3 linked regions of the Aquabacterium sp. OR-4 genome follow. The protein of the gene in region 2 interacts with the protein of the main gene of each other region in a pairwise test. Links are inferred from orthologs where the notes say so. Each region holds a gene or a part of one and is shown on either strand. Other genes may lie near its edges. The genes, in order: ftsZ, N4G63_RS01860 and ftsA.

Region 1 (4,893 bases), on a different replicon or contig from region 2:
TCCCCGTTCCTGCCGGCCGTCGCGCCTTCGTCATGCCAGTCAACGGCAGCGCAGAAATCGACGGCGTTGGCTTCGGCCTGGACGACCTTGGCGCTGTGTTCCTGCCGATCTCGGATGCAGCAACGGGCCACAGGCTTGTTGCCAAGGACGGCATCTCCAAGGTCGCCGTCTTCATCGGCGAGCCGCTGCGCCAGCCTCTTTTTTCCAACGGCCCGATGGCGTTTGCCAGCCAACAGAACCTGATCGCGGCCACCGCCGCCTACCAACGGGGCGACATGGGCCGACTGTGAGCCACAGCCGCGTCCGCTTGCCCCACCCTTCCTCAAGGAGTCACACCATGAAAGTTGAACGATTCACCGCCGAGAACTCGGCCCTGCTGCTCATCGACCACCAGGTCGGCACGATGAAGCTGATCAAGAACATCGACCGCGAACAGGCCGCAAAGCAATCCATCGCACTGGCCAAGATGGCGAAGATCCTGAACATGCCGGTTGTGATCACGTCCAGCCAGGAAGAACGCGCCCAGGGCCCGATCCTCCCCGAAATTGCCCAAGTGCTGCCCGAGGCGCATGCGGCGCGCGTCAAGCGGCCCGGCGTAGTCAATGCGTGGGCCTATGCTGACTTCAAGAACGCCGTGCTCGCCACCGGCCGCAAGAACCTGATCATGGCTGGCGTCACCACCGACGTCTGCCTCATTTTCCCGGCGATCGATGCCGCGCAGGAGGGTTTCAATGTGCAGGCGGTGATGGACGCTTCGGGCTCGCCGAGCCTGCTGTCCGAAGAGTTCTCGCGCCAGCGCATGCATGACGCCGGCGTGGTGCTCACCGCCACCAATACGCTGATGGCCGAGATTGCGCAGGACTGGTCCACGCCGGCTGGCCAGCAACTGATCACGCTGCTGTTCACCGACGTCTTCCCGGCACTGGGCGCAAGCATCGCCTGAGAGCTTGAGATCGTTTCGTCCGCGCCGTGCGAGCGGTGAGGTTCAGCGGCGAAGGGTTTGATGGTTGTGCGTGCGCAGCGTGCTCAAGCTGCTGTGACGAGGACCGGGTGGCGTGCGGATTGCCAACGCATTCAGCCTCGTCAGGCGTGCGCTGCTAGGCCCTCAAGGCCTGCCGGCGCTGGCCGGCCGGGCTTCAAGCCCAACCGACGAGCTGCGGCGCCAGCCGTGCCGTGCGCATCAGGTTGTGCGCCAGTGCAAAAGGCCTGACCACGCCCAGCACCCGCTGCAGGCCACGCACCGGCAGCCGCTGCAGTCCCCGGTTGCGTGCCAAGGCGTTGACGCATTCGGCCGTGGCTGCTCGCTCCTCGTCGAGCTCGCGCGCCGCCTCGGTGCCCATGCGCTGTCGCCACGCGACCACCGCGGGGCTGTCTGTCGTCGGGCTTGGGGTCGTAGCGACTGGCTGGCGGGGCGGGCGGCTCGTCGTCGCCTTGCTCGGCTGCGCCCGGCTTGATCGGCATGGTCGGCTTGGCCTTTGGCGCCTTGGGCTCGGGCACCGGGGCGTACACCGCGGTCTTGTGCGCCACCGCATCGATCTGCGCGTGCGCCGGGAGGCCTCCATCGACCAGCCACTGCTCGGGCGCGCGGCCCAGGCGTTGCTCGACCTGCTCGACCATCGGTACGAGTTGCGCCATGTCCGAGCCCGCCATCACCGCATCGACACCGACGATGACCTGGCTCGCGCAGTCGGTGGCCAGTTGCAGGTTGTACGCCGGGCGCCAGCCGCCGTCGGCCATCTTCATCACGCTGGCCTGCGCATCGGTGGTGCTGGCGCGGGCCTCGTCGGCACTGCGGCCATTGCGGCGCTTGGCCTCTTGCAGTTCGGGCAGCCGTGCCAGCGCTTGCTGCAAGCGCTGCTCGCGCTCGACGGCGGCACGCTCACGCGCTGCACGCGAGCGCCGGCTGGCCCCGCCGGGGTCAGCGAGCGCCTCCTCGCGCAGCGTGCGCACCATCTCGCCGGCCTTGGCCTGGTGCTCGCGCAACGTGCCCTGGCGCTTGAACGGGGCCGCGCCCGCCGAGGCCCGCACCCGCATGCCATCCTGCGCCACCCGCACCAGCCGGATCAGCCCCGCCGAGGCCAGCACCGCCACGTTGTCCGTCAGCAGCCGGTCCATCAGCGCCACCTGGGTGCTGCGAAAGTCGTTGAGCAGGTGGTAGTTCACCGGCACGCTGCCACAGATCCAGCGGTACGCGTGGTGCTCCTGCATCAGCCGCGCCAGCTCGCGCCCGCTGCCCACGCCTTCGAGCGTCGCATACAGCCACAGCGCGAACAGCACCCGCGGATCCGTCGCCCGCCGTCCGGGTGCAGCACCGCGGGCCTTGATGCCCGCCAGCAACGCGCTCAGGTCCTGGCGCTCAACGTAGGCCCAGACCATGCGCGCCCGATGCTCCGGCGGCAGCAGCGCCTCCAAGTCCAGCGCTCGCAACTCCAACTGCTGCCGGTTGGGTTCGTGGATTCGTGCCGCGCCTGCTCGCTGACCAGCAGCCCTCGCAGCTTCCGGCTGCGGGCCTGCAGGCACCTCACCAAACAGATCACCTTCGCCCGACCCGCTCACTTCCGTCTTGTTCGTCCTTCGCCTCAAGCGGATCTCGTGCCAGCTCGGGCAAAAAGATCTCAGCCTCTGAGCCAAAGGCGGGGCCGCGGGCGGCCGACGGGTCGAGGCAACTGAATGGCGCGGAGGTAGCTTTCGCGATCCGTGGCGAATTCAAGCAGATGACCGTCTGCAGTGCGCCGACCTTGACGCCGAGCGACCGGTAAGCGGCCTGGGTTTCGAGCGTCACCTGATGGTCGTCAACTGACACCTGACCTTGCGGCCAGACCGCGCCCGAAACCATCAGAGGCGCGTCACAAGCACCAAGCCCCGCAGCGCGACGTCTCGCACTGCGGGGCTTGCGAACTTCAGCTGGCGCACGGTCGCGCAAGGCCATCCGGCCTTGCACGCGCGGGCTCAATCCGCCTGCTTGCGCAGGAAGGCCGGGATCTCGATCTCGTCCATGCCGTTCGACGACAGGGCTTCCACCTTGGCCGCGGCCTGGGTGCGGGCCGAGCGCCACACGCTGGGCGTGCTGAGGTTGCTGTAGTCGTGCGCGGTGGTGCCGGGCAGGCCCTGGCCCTGGCCGCCCATTTGCGCCACGGTGTTCAGGATCGGCAGGTTGTCGGTGCCGGTGCGCAGCGCGGCGGCCGGCTGCACCACGGTCAGCGGTGCAGCCTGCGGCTTGCGCTGGCACAGGCCGGTGGCGATCACGGTCACGCGCATCTGGTCGCCCAGGCTGTCGTCATAGGCCGCGCCGTAGATGATGTGCGCGTCATCGGCGGCATAGCGGCGGATGGTGTTCATCGCCGCCTTGCTTTCGTTCAGGCGGAAGTTGGTCTTGCTGGCAGCAATCAGCACCAGCACGCCGCGGGCGCCCGACAGGTCGATGCCTTCCAGCAGCGGGCAGGCCACGGCAGCGTCAGCCGCCTTGTTGGCGCGATCCGGGCCGCTGGCAGTGGCCGTGCCCATCATGGCCTTGCCGGGCTCGCTCATCACGGTCTTGACGTCTTCGAAGTCGACGTTTACCAGACCGTGCATGTGGATGATGTCGCTGATGCCGCCCACGGCGTTTTTCAGCACATCGTTGGCATGCGCAAAGGCCTGATCTTGCGTGATGTCGTCGCCCAGCACTTCGAGCAGCTTCTCGTTGAGCACCACGATCAGGCTGTCGACGTTGGCTTCGAGCTCGCTGGTGCCCGAGTCGGCCTGCTTCATGCGGCGCGGGCCTTCAAACTCGAAGGGCTTGGTCACCACGCCCACGGTCAGGATGCCCATCTCCTTGGCCACCTTGGCCACCACCGGCGCGGCGCCGGTGCCGGTGCCGCCGCCCATGCCGGCGGTGATGAAGACCATGTGCGCGCCTTCCAGCGCCGTGCGCACGCGGGCCTCGGCCTCGTGCGCGGCCTCCTTGCCCTTGTCGGGCTTGCCGCCGGCGCCCAGGCCGTTGTCGCCCAGCTGGATCAGGGTGTGCGCGCTGCTGCGGTTGAGCGCCTGCGCGTCGGTGTTGGCGCACACAAACTCCACGCCCTGCACACCCTGGCTGATCATGTGCTCGACGGCGTTGCCGCCGCCGCCTCCCACACCCACCACCTTGATGCGGGTACCTTGGTCGAATTCTTCGATCATTTCGATGGGCATGGAGACCTCCTGTGTCTAGTCAAGCAGTTGCCGTTGATTGGGTTGCTTCGGCGCTGCCGAAGCGGTCGTGTCTCGGGACGTGAACCGTCCCTGTTAGAAATTGCCGAGAAACCAGTCCTTGGCGCGGCCGACGATGGTCTTCACCGACCCCGCCTGCTGCGCCACCTTGTGCCCGCGTGCACGGGCGATGCGGGCCTCTTCCAGCAAGCCCATCACGGTGGACGAGCGGGGGTTGGCCACCATGTCGAACAGGGCACCGTGGTACGTGGGCACGCCCTTGCGCACCGGCTTGAGGAAGATGTCTTCACCCAGCTCCACCATGCCGGGCATCACGGCGGAGCCGCCGGTGATGACGATGCCCGAGCTGAGCAGCTCTTCGTAGCCCGATTCGCGGATGACCTGGTGCACCAGCGAGTAGATCTCTTCGACGCGCGGCTCGATCACGCCGGCCAGCGCCTGGCGGCTGAGCATGCGCGGTGCGCGGTCGCCCAGGCCGGGCACCTCGAGCGCCTCGGCCGGGTCGGCCAGCAGTTGCTTGGCCACGCCGTACTCGACCTTGATCTCCTCGGCGTCCTTGGTGGGTGTGCGCAGCGCCATCGCGATGTCGCTGGTGATCAGGTCGCCGGCGATGGGGATCACCGCGGTGTGGCGGATCGAGCCCTCGGTGTAGATGCTCACGTCGGTGGTGCCGGCGCCGATGTCGACCACGGCCACGCCCAG
Region 2 (8,105 bases):
GACGCCGGTGCGGACGCAGACGCAGACGGCGCGGGCGCAGACCCGGCCGCCGAGGCCGCCGAGGCCGGCAGCGAGGCGGCCTGGCCCGGCAGCGCAACGTCCAGCGCACGGCGCACGCTGCCGATCGGCGCGGTGGTCTGGCCCAGGCGTGTGGCGGCGATGTCTTCCACGCTGGGCCACTGGCCCTGCAGCACGTAGTCGAACACGCGGCGGGCAATGGGCGCGGCGGCCTGGGCGCCGAAGCCGGCGTTCTCGACGATCAGCGCCACGGCCACCTGCGGCGCCTCGGCCGGGGCGTAGGCCATGTACAGCGCATGGTCGCGCAGGTGCTCGGCCAGCTTGGCGGCGTTGTACTTCTCGCCCTGCTTGATGGCCACCACCTGGGCCGTGCCGGTCTTGCCCGCGGCCTGGTAGGCGGCGCCGCGGAAGGCCGAGGCCGAGGTGCCCTCGACGTTCACGCCCACCAGCGCGCGGCGGATCACCTCGAGGTGGTCGGCGCGGATCGGCACCGGCGGCAGCGCCTCGGTGCCCACCGGGCGGGCGCTGCCCGAGACCACGTCGACCACCTGGCGCACCAGGTGCGGCGTGTGGCGCTGGCCGCCGGCGGCCAGCGTGGCCGTGGCGTGCGCCAGCTGCAGGATGGTGTAGTTGTTGTAGCCCTGGCCGATGCCGATGGAGATGGTCTCGCCGGCGTACCAGCGCTTTTGCTCGGGCTTGCGGTAGGCGCGCTTCTTCCACTCGGTGGAGGGCAGCACGCCGCGCACCTCGCCGTCGAGGTCGATGCCGGTGATCTGGCCAAAGCCGAAGGGCGCCATCTGCTCGGCGATCAGGTCGACGCCCATCTCGTTGGCCAGCACGTAGTAGTAGGTGTCGCAGCTCTGCACGATGGAGCGGTACATGTCGACCACGCCGTGGCCGCCCTCCTTGTCGTCGCGGAAGCGGTGGTTGCCGAAGTTGAAGTAGCCGGGGTCGGCAATGGCCTGCTGCGGCGTGCGCTTGCCGGTGGCCAGCGCGGCCAGCGACATGAAGGGCTTGTAGGTCGAGCCCGGCGGATAGGCGCTGCGCAGCGCGCGGTTGAGCAGCGGCTTGTCGATCGATTCGTTCAGCTCGCGCCAGCTCTCCACATCGATGCCGTCGACGAACAGATTGGGGTCGAAGCTGGGCTTGCTGACGAAGGCCAGCACCTCGCCCGTGCGCGGATCGATGGCCACCAGCGCGCCGCGGCGCTCGCCGAACAGCTCTTCCACCAGGTGCTGCAGGCGGATGTCGACGCTCAGCGCCAGGGTGTTGCCCGGCGTGGCCGGATGGCTGCCCAGGCGGCGCACGGCGCGGCCGCCGGCCGAGGTTTCCACCTGGTCGAAGCCGGTGGTGCCGTGCAGCTCACGCTCGTAGCGCTGCTCCAGGCCCAGCTTGCCGATCACCTCGGTGCCGCGGTAGTTGGCCTGGTCGTCGTCGTCCCAGTCCTCCATGGCCTTCTTTTCGCTGGTGTTGATGCGGCCGATGTAGCCCACCAGATGCGCCCCGGTCTCGCCCAGCGGATAGGTGCGAAACAGCCGCGCACGCACATCCACGCCCGGAAAGCGGTAGCGCTGGGCCGTGAAGCGGGCCAGCTCCTCGTCGCTCAGGCGGTTGCGGATGGGCAGCGACTCGAAGCTCTTGCTCTCGTCGAGCAGGCGCTTGAAGCGGCGGCGGTCCTTGGGCGCGATCTCCACCACCTCGGCCAGCGCGTCGATCACGCGCTCGAGCTCGCCCTGCACCTTGGCCGGCGTGATCTCGAGGGTGTAGGCCGAGTAGTTGGTGGCCAGCACCACGCCATGGCGGTCAACGATCAGGCCGCGGTTGGGCACGGTGGGCACCACCGCGATGCGGTTGGCCTCGGCCTGCTCGGCCAGCTCGTCGTGGCGCACCACCTGCAGCCACCACAGCCGCGCGCCCAGCAGGCCAAAGCCCAGCAGCACAAACAGCGCGGCGGCGACCAGGCGGGTGCGAAAGCGCCCCAGCTCCCGGTCGAGATCCTTGAGTTCGGTCACAGCGGTCGGTTTTGATCGGGATCGGGCGCGCGGCGCTGCGGCGCCAGCAGCAGCCACACCACCAGCGGCCACAGCGCCGCCTCGGCCAGCGGGGCCAGCATCAGGCCCCAGCCCGGAAACATGCCGCCGGCGATCATGCGTGCCACCAGGGCCACGCCATGCGCCGCCAGAAACAGCGGCAGCACCTGCAGTGCCTGCGCCGGCACCGAGAACCACAGCAGCCGCCGGTGCGCGCTGACCGCGAAGTAGGCCAGCAGCGTGTAGGCCAGCGCATGCTGGCCCAGCACCGCGCCTTCGTGCACATCGATCAGCAGGCCGAAGAAGAAGGCCCAGCCCACGCCCACGCGACGCGGTTGGTGCACGTTCCAGAACACCAGCACCAGGGCCATCAGGTCGGGCGAGGCGGGGTGGCGGCCGATCGGCGTCATCTCCAGCAGCACCGCCAGCAGCAGCGAGAAGCCGATGAACAGCGGGTTGGCCGGCAGCAGCAGCTGGTCAGAGCCGCGCGGCATGATCATGGCCGGCTCCCGGTGGCGGGGGGCGTGCCAGTGGCGTTGCTGCCGGCGGCTGTGGTGCTGGCCGCGGCCGCACCGGCGGCTGCCGCGCTGCCGGGCCGCTCGGCCGGCGCGGTCTTGGCGCCCTTGGCCGGCTTGTCGGCGCGGCCGGTCTCGGCCAGCGGCTCGGGCCGCGGCGGCAGCTGCATGGCCGTGGGCTGCAGCACCAGCAGGTGGCGCACCCCGTCCAGGCCGGCGGCCGGGGCGAGCAGGATGCGGGCAAAGCCGGCATCGGCACGCCGGTCGACCCGGGTCACCGTGCCCACGGCCAGGCCGGGCGGGTAGACGCCGTCGATGCCGCTGGTGAGCAGCCGGTCACCGGCCTTCACATCGGCATTGGCAGCCACGAAGCGCAGCTCGAGCGCGCCGCCACCCTCGGCACCGCCGAAGGCCGCGCTGCGCTGCTGGGTGCGCTCGTTGAGCACCGGAATCGCTGCATCGCGGTCGGTCAGCAGCGTGACCAGCGCCGACAGCGGGTACACCGCCGTCACCTGGCCCAGCACGCCGGCCTCGTTGATCACCGGCGAGCCACGCACCACGCCATGGCGCTCGCCACGGTCGATGAACAGCTTGCGCGCATAGGGGTCGGCTGCCTCGTACAGCACCTCGGCGCCAAGGGCCGGCACGGCCAGCGCCGGGCGCAGCTCGAGCAGCGCCCGCAGCCGCGTGTTCTCGGCCGCCAGCAGGGCCCCGCGCGAGGCCAGCTCGGACTGGCGCGCCAGCTGCAACCGGGCCGCGTTTTCGCCGCTGCGCGCGGCGTCCAGGCCCTGCACATAGGCCGACACCTCGTCGGCCAGGCGCACCGGCCACTTCAGCGCCTGCTGCAGCGGCAGCAGCGCAGTGGCCATCGCCGAGCGCAGCGGCCGGGTGAGCTGGAAGCGCGTATCGGCCGCCATCAGAAAGACGGCCAGCGCCGAGCACAGCACCAGCTTGGTCAGTGCCGACGGGCCCTGGCGAAAAAAGGGCGGTGGGGTGCGATCGATCGTGCCGAGCGACATGGCGGGCTGCGGCGCAGGCGGGGCCGTGCGGTGGGGTCGGCTGGCGGCAGGCCGGGGCCGACCGGGGCCTTACTCGGAGGTGAAGATCGAACCCAGGCGCTCCATGCGCTCGAGTGCCATGCCGCAGCCACGCACCACGCAGGTCAGCGGGTCTTCGGCCACCAGCACCGGCAGGCCGGTTTCTTCGGCCAGCAGGCGATCGAGATCGCGCAGCAGCGCGCCGCCGCCGGTGAGCATCATGCCGCGCTCGGCGATGTCGGCGCCCAGCTCGGGCGGGGTCTGCTCGAGCGCGTTCTTGACGCTGGAGACGATCTGGTTCAGCGGGTCGGTCAGCGCCTCGAGGATCTCGTTGCTGCTGATCGTGAAGCTGCGCGGCACGCCTTCGCTGAGGTTGCGGCCCTTGACCTCGATCTCCTTGACCTCGCTGCCCGGGAAGGCCGAGCCGATGTTCTTCTTGATCATCTCGGCGGTGGGCTCGCCGATCAGCATGCCGTAGTTGCGGCGGATGTAGTTGATGATGGCTTCGTCGAACTTGTCGCCGCCCACCCGCACGCTGCCCTTGTAGACCATGCCGCCCAGCGAGATCACGCCGACCTCGGTGGTGCCGCCGCCGATGTCGACCACCATCGAGCCCGAGGCCTCGCTCACCGGCAGGCCGGCGCCGATGGCCGCGGCCATCGGTTCTTCGATCAGGTAGACCTCGCTGGCGCCGGCGCCCAGCGCCGATTCACGGATGGCGCGGCGCTCGACCTGGGTCGAGCCGCAGGGCACGCAGATGATGATGCGCGGGCTCGGGCGCAGCACCGAGCGCGGGTGGACCATCTTGATGAACTGCTTGAGCATCTGCTCGGTGACGGTGAAGTCGGCGATCACGCCGTCCTTCATCGGGCGAATGGCCTCGATGTTGCCGGGCACCTTGCCGAGCATGGCCTTGGCTTCCTTGCCGACGGCCTGGATGGTCTTCTTGCCGTTGGGGCCACCCTCGTGGCGGATGGCCACCACCGAGGGTTCGTCCAGCACGATGCCCTTGCCGCGCACGTAGATCAGCGTATTGGCGGTGCCAAGGTCGATGGCCAGGTCGGTGGAGAAATAGCGGCGCAGGGATCCGTACATGGGGAAACGCAATCTGGGCAGGAGGGCGATCAGCGGCAGGCAGCGGCGGGCACAGGCCCGAGGCGACTTCTAGGCGGTGCGGCAGACCGCGGAACGCGACATTGGACGGTGTGGGCCGTGGGTTGCGATGCGCAACGCAGGCACGGCAGGCAGGCTGGAAAGAGGGGCGGCCCACCCCGGTGTTGACGCTGGCGGCAGCAGCGAAATGGCCGCTGCCGGCAATGGGCGCATCAGGGTGTGGATAACCGAAGATAATACCGCATCACCCCGGTGTTTCCCCCTTCGGAAACCCACCGTTGCACCGCTTCCCCATGCCTCTGACCCCACAGGACGTGAGCCGCATCGCGCATCTGGCTCGCCTCGAACTCAACCCCGCCGAAGAGCCCGTGATGCTGGCCCAGCTGAACGACTTTTTCGGCATCGTCGAGCAGATGCGTGCCGTCGACACCTCGGGTGTGGAGCCGCTGTACACGCCCCTGTCGGCGTTGCACGCGGTCGAGCTGCGGCTGCGTGACGACGCGGTGAGCGAAGCGCCCGACCGCACGGCCAACCAGGCCAGCGCGCCAGCGGTGGAAGACGGCTTGTTCCTGGTGCCGAAGGTCATCGAATGAGCGCTGAACTGCACACGCTGGGCGTGGCCCAGCTCGGCCGCGCGCTGGCCGACAAAACCGTCTCCAGCGAGGAACTCACCCGCCACCTGCTGGGCCGCATCGAGGCGCAGCGCGCGCTCGGCGCCTTCTTGCACGTGGACGCCGAAACCGCGCTGGCCGGCGCCCGCGCCGCCGATGCGCAGCGCGCCGCCGGCCAGGCCGGCCCGCTGACCGGCGTGCCGATTGCGCACAAGGACATCTTCGTCACCCGCGGCGCGCCCACCACCGCTGGCTCGAAGATGCTGGCCGGCTATGCCAGCCCCTTTGACGCCACCGTGGTGGCGCGGCTCGATGCCGCCGGCACGGTGCGCCTGGGCAAGCTCAACTGCGACGAGTTCGCGATGGGCTCGGCCAACGAGAACTCGGCGTTTTTTCCGGCCCACAACCCCTGGGATGCCAACCGCGTGCCCGGCGGCTCGTCGGGTGGCTCGGCCACGGCCGTGGCCGCGCGCCTGCTGCCGGCAGCCACCGGCACCGACACCGGCGGCTCGATCCGCCAGCCGGCCAGCTTCACCGGCATCACCGGCATCAAGCCCACCTACGGCGTGTGCTCGCGCTACGGCATGATCGCCTTCGCCTCCAGCCTCGACCAGGCCGGCCCGATGGCGCGCAGTGCCGAAGACTGCGCGCTGCTGCTGGGTGCGATGAGCGGTTTTGATGCGCTCGATGCCACCAGTGCGCAGCGCCCGCCGCAAGATTTTCACGCCCAGATGCTGGCCCCGCGTGCCGGTGCCAGCGCGGCCCAGCCGCTGGCTGGCCTGCGCATCGGCCTGCCGAAGGAGTTTTTCCCCGACGGCCTGGCCTCGGATGTGGCCGGCAGCGTGCGCGCCGCGCTGGCCGAGCTGCAGAAGCTGGGCGCCGCGCTGGTGGATGTGAGCCTGCCGCGCACCCAGCTGTCGATCCCGGTGTACTACATCATCGCCCCGGCCGAGGCCAGCTCGAACCTGAGCCGCTTCGACGGCGTCAAGTTCGGCCACCGCGCCGCGCAGTACACCGACCTGCTCGACATGTACAAGAAGAGCCGCGCCGAGGGCTTTGGCCCCGAGGTCAAGCGCCGCATCATGATCGGCGCCTATGTGCTCAGCCACGGCTACTACGACGCCTACTACCTGCAGGCGCAGAAGCTGCGCCGCATGATCGCCGACGACTTCCAGGCCTGCTTCCGCGAGTGCGACGTGATCGCCGGCCCGGTGGCGCCCACGGTGGCCTGGAAGCTGGGCGAGCAGGGCGCCGACCCGCTGCAGGCGTATCTGGCCGACATCTTCACCCTGCCCGCCAGCCTGGCCGGCCTGCCCGGCATGAGCGTGCCGGCCGGCTTTGGCGAGGGCGGCATGCCGGTCGGCCTGCAGCTGATCGGCAACTACTTTGCCGAAGGCACGCTGCTGCACGCCGCGCATGCGCTGCAGCAGGCCACCGACTGGCACACCCGTGTGCCGGCCGGCATCTGAGCCCGATCCCATGAGCACTCCCGCATTGATTCGTGGCTACGAGGTCGTCATCGGCCTGGAAACCCACGCCCAGCTCTCCACGCAGAGCAAGATCTTCTCCGGCGCCAGCACCGCCTTCGGCGCGGCGCCCAACACCCAGGCCTGCGCGGTGGATCTGGCGCTGCCCGGCACGCTGCCGGTGATGAACCGCGCCGCGGTCGAGCGCGCCATCCGCTTTGGCCTGGCGGTGGGCGCCAAGGTGGCGCAGCAATCGATCTTTGCGCGCAAGAACTACTTCTACCCCGATCTGCCCAAGGGCTACCAGATCAGCCAGTACGAGACGCCGGTGGTGCAGGGCGGCAGCCTGAAGATCCGCGTGGGCGACGGCGACAAGGCGGTGGAGAAGCTGGTCAACCTGACCCGCGCGCATCTGGAAGAAGACGCTGGAAAAAGCCTGCACGAAGACTTTCACGGCCAGACCGGCATCGACCTGAACCGTGCCGGCACGCCGCTGCTGGAGATCGTCACCGAGCCCGACATGCGCAGCAGCGCCGAGGCCGTGGCCTACGCCCGCGCGCTGCACGCGCTGGTGATGTGGCTGGGCATCTGCGACGGCAACATGCAGGAAGGCAGTTTTCGCTGCGATGCCAACGTCTCGGTGCGCAAGCCCGGGGCGCCGTTCGGCACGCGGCGCGAGATCAAGAACCTCAACTCGTTTCGCTTCCTGCAGCAGGCCATCGACTACGAGGTGCAGTGGCAGATCGACCAGATCGAGGACGGCCTGGCGATCCAGCAGGCCACCGTGCTGTTCAACCCCGACCGTGGCGAGACGCGGGCCATGCGCAGCAAGGAAGACGCGCACGACTACCGCTACTTCCCCGATCCCGACCTGCCGCCGCTGGTGATCGCGGCCGACTGGATCGCGCGCGTGAAGGGCGAGATGCCCGAGCTGCCGGCGGCCATGGCGCAGCGCTTCCAGTCGGCCGACGGCCTGCCGGCCTATGACGCGGCGATGATGACCCAGAGCCTGCCGTTTGCGCGCTACTACGAGGCGGCGCGCGACGCGTGTGCCCAGCCCAAGCTGGTGGCCAACTGGCTGATGGGCGAGCTGAGCAAGCGCCTGAACACCGAGGGCCGCGACATCGCCGAGGCGCCGCTGCCGGCCGCCACGCTGGCCGCGCTGATCGGCCGCATTGCCGACGGCACGGTGAGCAACAACGCCGCCAAGCAGGTGTTCGATGCACTGTGGACCGGCGAGGCCACCGAGGTGGATGCGGTGATCGAGGCCAAGGGCCTGCGGCAGATGAACGACAGCGGCGCGCTCGAGAAGATC
Region 3 (3,804 bases), on a different replicon or contig from region 2:
CAATCAGCACCAGCACGCCGCGGGCGCCCGACAGGTCGATGCCTTCCAGCAGCGGGCAGGCCACGGCAGCGTCAGCCGCCTTGTTGGCGCGATCCGGGCCGCTGGCAGTGGCCGTGCCCATCATGGCCTTGCCGGGCTCGCTCATCACGGTCTTGACGTCTTCGAAGTCGACGTTTACCAGACCGTGCATGTGGATGATGTCGCTGATGCCGCCCACGGCGTTTTTCAGCACATCGTTGGCATGCGCAAAGGCCTGATCTTGCGTGATGTCGTCGCCCAGCACTTCGAGCAGCTTCTCGTTGAGCACCACGATCAGGCTGTCGACGTTGGCTTCGAGCTCGCTGGTGCCCGAGTCGGCCTGCTTCATGCGGCGCGGGCCTTCAAACTCGAAGGGCTTGGTCACCACGCCCACGGTCAGGATGCCCATCTCCTTGGCCACCTTGGCCACCACCGGCGCGGCGCCGGTGCCGGTGCCGCCGCCCATGCCGGCGGTGATGAAGACCATGTGCGCGCCTTCCAGCGCCGTGCGCACGCGGGCCTCGGCCTCGTGCGCGGCCTCCTTGCCCTTGTCGGGCTTGCCGCCGGCGCCCAGGCCGTTGTCGCCCAGCTGGATCAGGGTGTGCGCGCTGCTGCGGTTGAGCGCCTGCGCGTCGGTGTTGGCGCACACAAACTCCACGCCCTGCACACCCTGGCTGATCATGTGCTCGACGGCGTTGCCGCCGCCGCCTCCCACACCCACCACCTTGATGCGGGTACCTTGGTCGAATTCTTCGATCATTTCGATGGGCATGGAGACCTCCTGTGTCTAGTCAAGCAGTTGCCGTTGATTGGGTTGCTTCGGCGCTGCCGAAGCGGTCGTGTCTCGGGACGTGAACCGTCCCTGTTAGAAATTGCCGAGAAACCAGTCCTTGGCGCGGCCGACGATGGTCTTCACCGACCCCGCCTGCTGCGCCACCTTGTGCCCGCGTGCACGGGCGATGCGGGCCTCTTCCAGCAAGCCCATCACGGTGGACGAGCGGGGGTTGGCCACCATGTCGAACAGGGCACCGTGGTACGTGGGCACGCCCTTGCGCACCGGCTTGAGGAAGATGTCTTCACCCAGCTCCACCATGCCGGGCATCACGGCGGAGCCGCCGGTGATGACGATGCCCGAGCTGAGCAGCTCTTCGTAGCCCGATTCGCGGATGACCTGGTGCACCAGCGAGTAGATCTCTTCGACGCGCGGCTCGATCACGCCGGCCAGCGCCTGGCGGCTGAGCATGCGCGGTGCGCGGTCGCCCAGGCCGGGCACCTCGAGCGCCTCGGCCGGGTCGGCCAGCAGTTGCTTGGCCACGCCGTACTCGACCTTGATCTCCTCGGCGTCCTTGGTGGGTGTGCGCAGCGCCATCGCGATGTCGCTGGTGATCAGGTCGCCGGCGATGGGGATCACCGCGGTGTGGCGGATCGAGCCCTCGGTGTAGATGCTCACGTCGGTGGTGCCGGCGCCGATGTCGACCACGGCCACGCCCAGACTCTTCTCGTCGTCCGTCAGCACGGCGGCGGCGCTGGCGCTGGGGTTGAGCACCAGGCGCTCCACCTCCAGGCCGCAGCGGCGCACGCACTTGAGGATGTTCTCGGCCGCGCTTTGCGCGCCGGTGACGATGTGCACCTTGACCTCGAGCCGCGAGCCGCTCATGCCGATCGGCTCCTTGACCTCGTGGCCGTCGATCACGAACTCCTGCGGCTCCACCAGCAGCAGGCGCTGATCGTTCGGGATGTTGATCGCCTTGGCGGTCTCGACCACGCGGTGCACGTCCACCGGCGTGACCTCGCGGTTGTCGCGCACGATGACCATGCCGGTGCTGTTTTGCCCGCGGATGTGGCTGCCGGTGATGCCGGTGTAGACGCGCTCGATCTTGCAGGCGGCCATCATCTCGGCCTCTTTCAGCGCCTGCTGGATGCTGGCCACGGTGGCGTCGATGTTGACCACCACGCCGCGCTTGAGGCCATGCGAGGGCGCAATGCCCAGCCCGGCCAGGCGCAGCTCGCCACCGGGCAGCACCTCGGCGGCCACCGCCATCACCTTGGCGGTGCCGATGTCGAGGCCGACGATCAGATCCTTGTATTCCTTGGCCATAAGTGCCTTGCTGTGCTGCTTTCTTGTCGCGGTGCTCGGGTTGCGAACGGGTCTTGTGCGGATGTCACTTCTTGCGGACGGGCGGCGCGCTGAGCTGCGTGGTGACGCCGCGCAGCTTGACCGCAAAGCCGCCCACGTGGCGCAGATCGGCCGACTCGAGCGGGCGCTGGTAGGCCGCCACCACCTGCGGCAGCGTGCGCACGAAATGCTGGGTGCGGGCCAGCACCTCGTCGTCGCTGCCGCGGCCCAGCTCGACGGTGGCGCCCTTGCCGAGCGACAGCCGCCACGAGCCGCGCGGCGAGAGGTGCAGGCCGGCCAGATCGCCGGCCTGCAGCGGCGCGATGAGCGGCACCAGGCGCTGGTACATCGCCAGCATCAGCGCGGCGCTGCCTTCGGGGCCTTGCAGGCGCGGCAGGCGGTCGTCTTCAACATCGCCGATGTTGGCCTCGAACACCTCGCCAAAGCTGTTCACCAGGCGGTCGTTGCCATCGGCGGCGGCCCACAGGGCGGCGGGCTTGTGCTCTTCCAGGTCGACGGCCAGGCGCATCGGCCACACTCGGCGCACCATCGCGTGGCGCACCCAGGGCACCGATTCAAAGGCCGCCCGCGCCTTCTGCAGATCGAGGGTGACGAAGTTGCCGGCCAGCTTGGGCGCGGCATTGGCGCGGATGGTGGTCTCGCTGTTGCGCGCCACCTCGCCGTCGATGCGGATGGCGCGCAGCGCAAAGGCCGGCAGCCGCAATGCCCAGGCCACGGCCGCCACGCACACGGCCACACCGGCCACCAGCAGCAGCGTGTTGGCGGTGGCCTGCATCAGGCGCACATCGGCCGGCAGCGGCGCGCGCGCGGCGCTGCCCTGACCGAATGCGAAGCTGTGCGGGACGTAGCTGGCCATAGTGCTCAGCTGGCGCTGACCGGCGGGTTGCTGCGGGCGCCGTCCAGCGTGGCCAGCGACAGCAGGTGCAGGCACAGCCGCTCGTAGCTGATGCCGGCGGCGCGGGCCGACATCGGCACCAGCGAGTGCCCGGTCATGCCGGGCGAGGTGTTCATCTCCAGCAGGAAGGGCTTGCGGTCGGCGGCGCGGATCATCAGGTCGGCGCGCCCCCATCCGCGGCAGCCCAGTGCCCGGTAGGCGGCGACGACAAGGCGCTGGATCTCACGCTCTTCGTCGGGGGGCAAGGTGCTGGGACACAGGTAGCGAGTATCGTCGCTGAAGTACTTGTTCTGGTAGTCGTAGTTGCCCTCGGGGGCCACGATCTTGACCACCGGCAGGGCCCTTGCGGACGCCCCTTCGCCGATCACCGGGCAGGTCACTTCGTCGCCCTCGATGAACTGCTCGCACAGCAGGTCGGGGTCGTAGCGGGTGGCCAGCTGCACGGCCTGGGCCATGTCGCTGTAGCCCTGCACCTTGCTGATGCCGATGGTCGAGCCCTCGCGCGGCGGCTTCACGATCAGCGGCAGGCCCAGCGTGTCGGGGATGGCGATCACGCGCTCGCGGCTCTGCTCTTGCGGGCTCAGCCACACCCAGGCCGGCGTGGGCAGCGATTCGGCCTTCCACACGCGCTTGGTCATGGTCTTGTCCATGGCCACGGCCGAGGCCATCACGCCCGAGCCGGTGTAGGGCAGGCCCAGCAGCTCGAGCGCGCCCTGCACCGTGCCGTCTTCGCCGTGGCGGCCGTGCAGCGCGA

What was found.
Region 1: the proteins of N4G63_RS01860 (region 2) and ftsZ interact in binary tests that used the Escherichia coli proteins (3 or more experiments, as listed by UniProt). The link is inferred for Aquabacterium sp. OR-4 from one-to-one orthologs.
Region 3: the proteins of N4G63_RS01860 (region 2) and ftsA interact in binary tests that used the Escherichia coli proteins (3 or more experiments, as listed by UniProt). The link is inferred for Aquabacterium sp. OR-4 from one-to-one orthologs.

The regions. Positions count from the first base shown.
Region 1 is NZ_JAOCQD020000002.1:1,464,806-1,469,698, forward strand. Bases 2,062-4,893 are described here. They hold ftsZ (cell division protein FtsZ), read right to left. Parts: upstream 4,174-4,893; coding sequence 2,950-4,173; downstream 2,062-2,949. Other genes in these bases: N4G63_RS18690 (hypothetical protein), read right to left, coding at 2,534-2,803; ftsA (cell division protein FtsA), read right to left, coding at 4,267-4,893. In the rest of the region: N4G63_RS18680 (isochorismatase family protein), read left to right, coding at 338-943. UniProt on the Escherichia coli protein: Essential cell division protein that forms a contractile ring structure (Z ring) at the future cell division site. The regulation of the ring assembly controls the timing and the location of cell division.
Region 2 is NZ_JAOCQD020000001.1:456,533-464,637, forward strand. What follows is about bases 2,674-5,452. They hold N4G63_RS01860 (rod shape-determining protein), read right to left. Parts: upstream 4,696-5,452; coding sequence 3,652-4,695; downstream 2,674-3,651. Other genes in these bases: mreC (rod shape-determining protein MreC), read right to left, coding at 2,674-3,582; gatC (Asp-tRNA(Asn)/Glu-tRNA(Gln) amidotransferase subunit GatC), read left to right, coding at 5,007-5,306; gatA (Asp-tRNA(Asn)/Glu-tRNA(Gln) amidotransferase subunit GatA), read left to right, coding at 5,303-5,452. In the rest of the region: mrdA (penicillin-binding protein 2), read right to left, coding at 1-2,030; rod shape-determining protein MreD, read right to left, coding at 2,027-2,548; more of mreC, read right to left, coding at 2,545-2,673; more of gatA, read left to right, coding at 5,453-6,793; Asp-tRNA(Asn)/Glu-tRNA(Gln) amidotransferase subunit GatB, read left to right, coding at 6,804-8,105. UniProt on the Escherichia coli protein: Forms membrane-associated dynamic filaments that are essential for cell shape determination. Acts by regulating cell wall synthesis and cell elongation, and thus cell shape.
Region 3 is NZ_JAOCQD020000002.1:1,468,189-1,471,992, forward strand. The notes cover bases 1-2,809. They hold ftsA (cell division protein FtsA), read right to left. Parts: upstream 2,117-2,809; coding sequence 884-2,116; downstream 1-883. Other genes in these bases: ftsZ (cell division protein FtsZ), read right to left, coding at 1-790; N4G63_RS18705 (cell division protein FtsQ/DivIB), read right to left, coding at 2,181-2,809. Outside these bases: more of N4G63_RS18705, read right to left, coding at 2,810-3,011; N4G63_RS18710 (D-alanine--D-alanine ligase), read right to left, coding at 3,017-3,804. UniProt on the Escherichia coli protein: Essential cell division protein that assists in the assembly of the Z ring. May serve as the principal membrane anchor for the Z ring.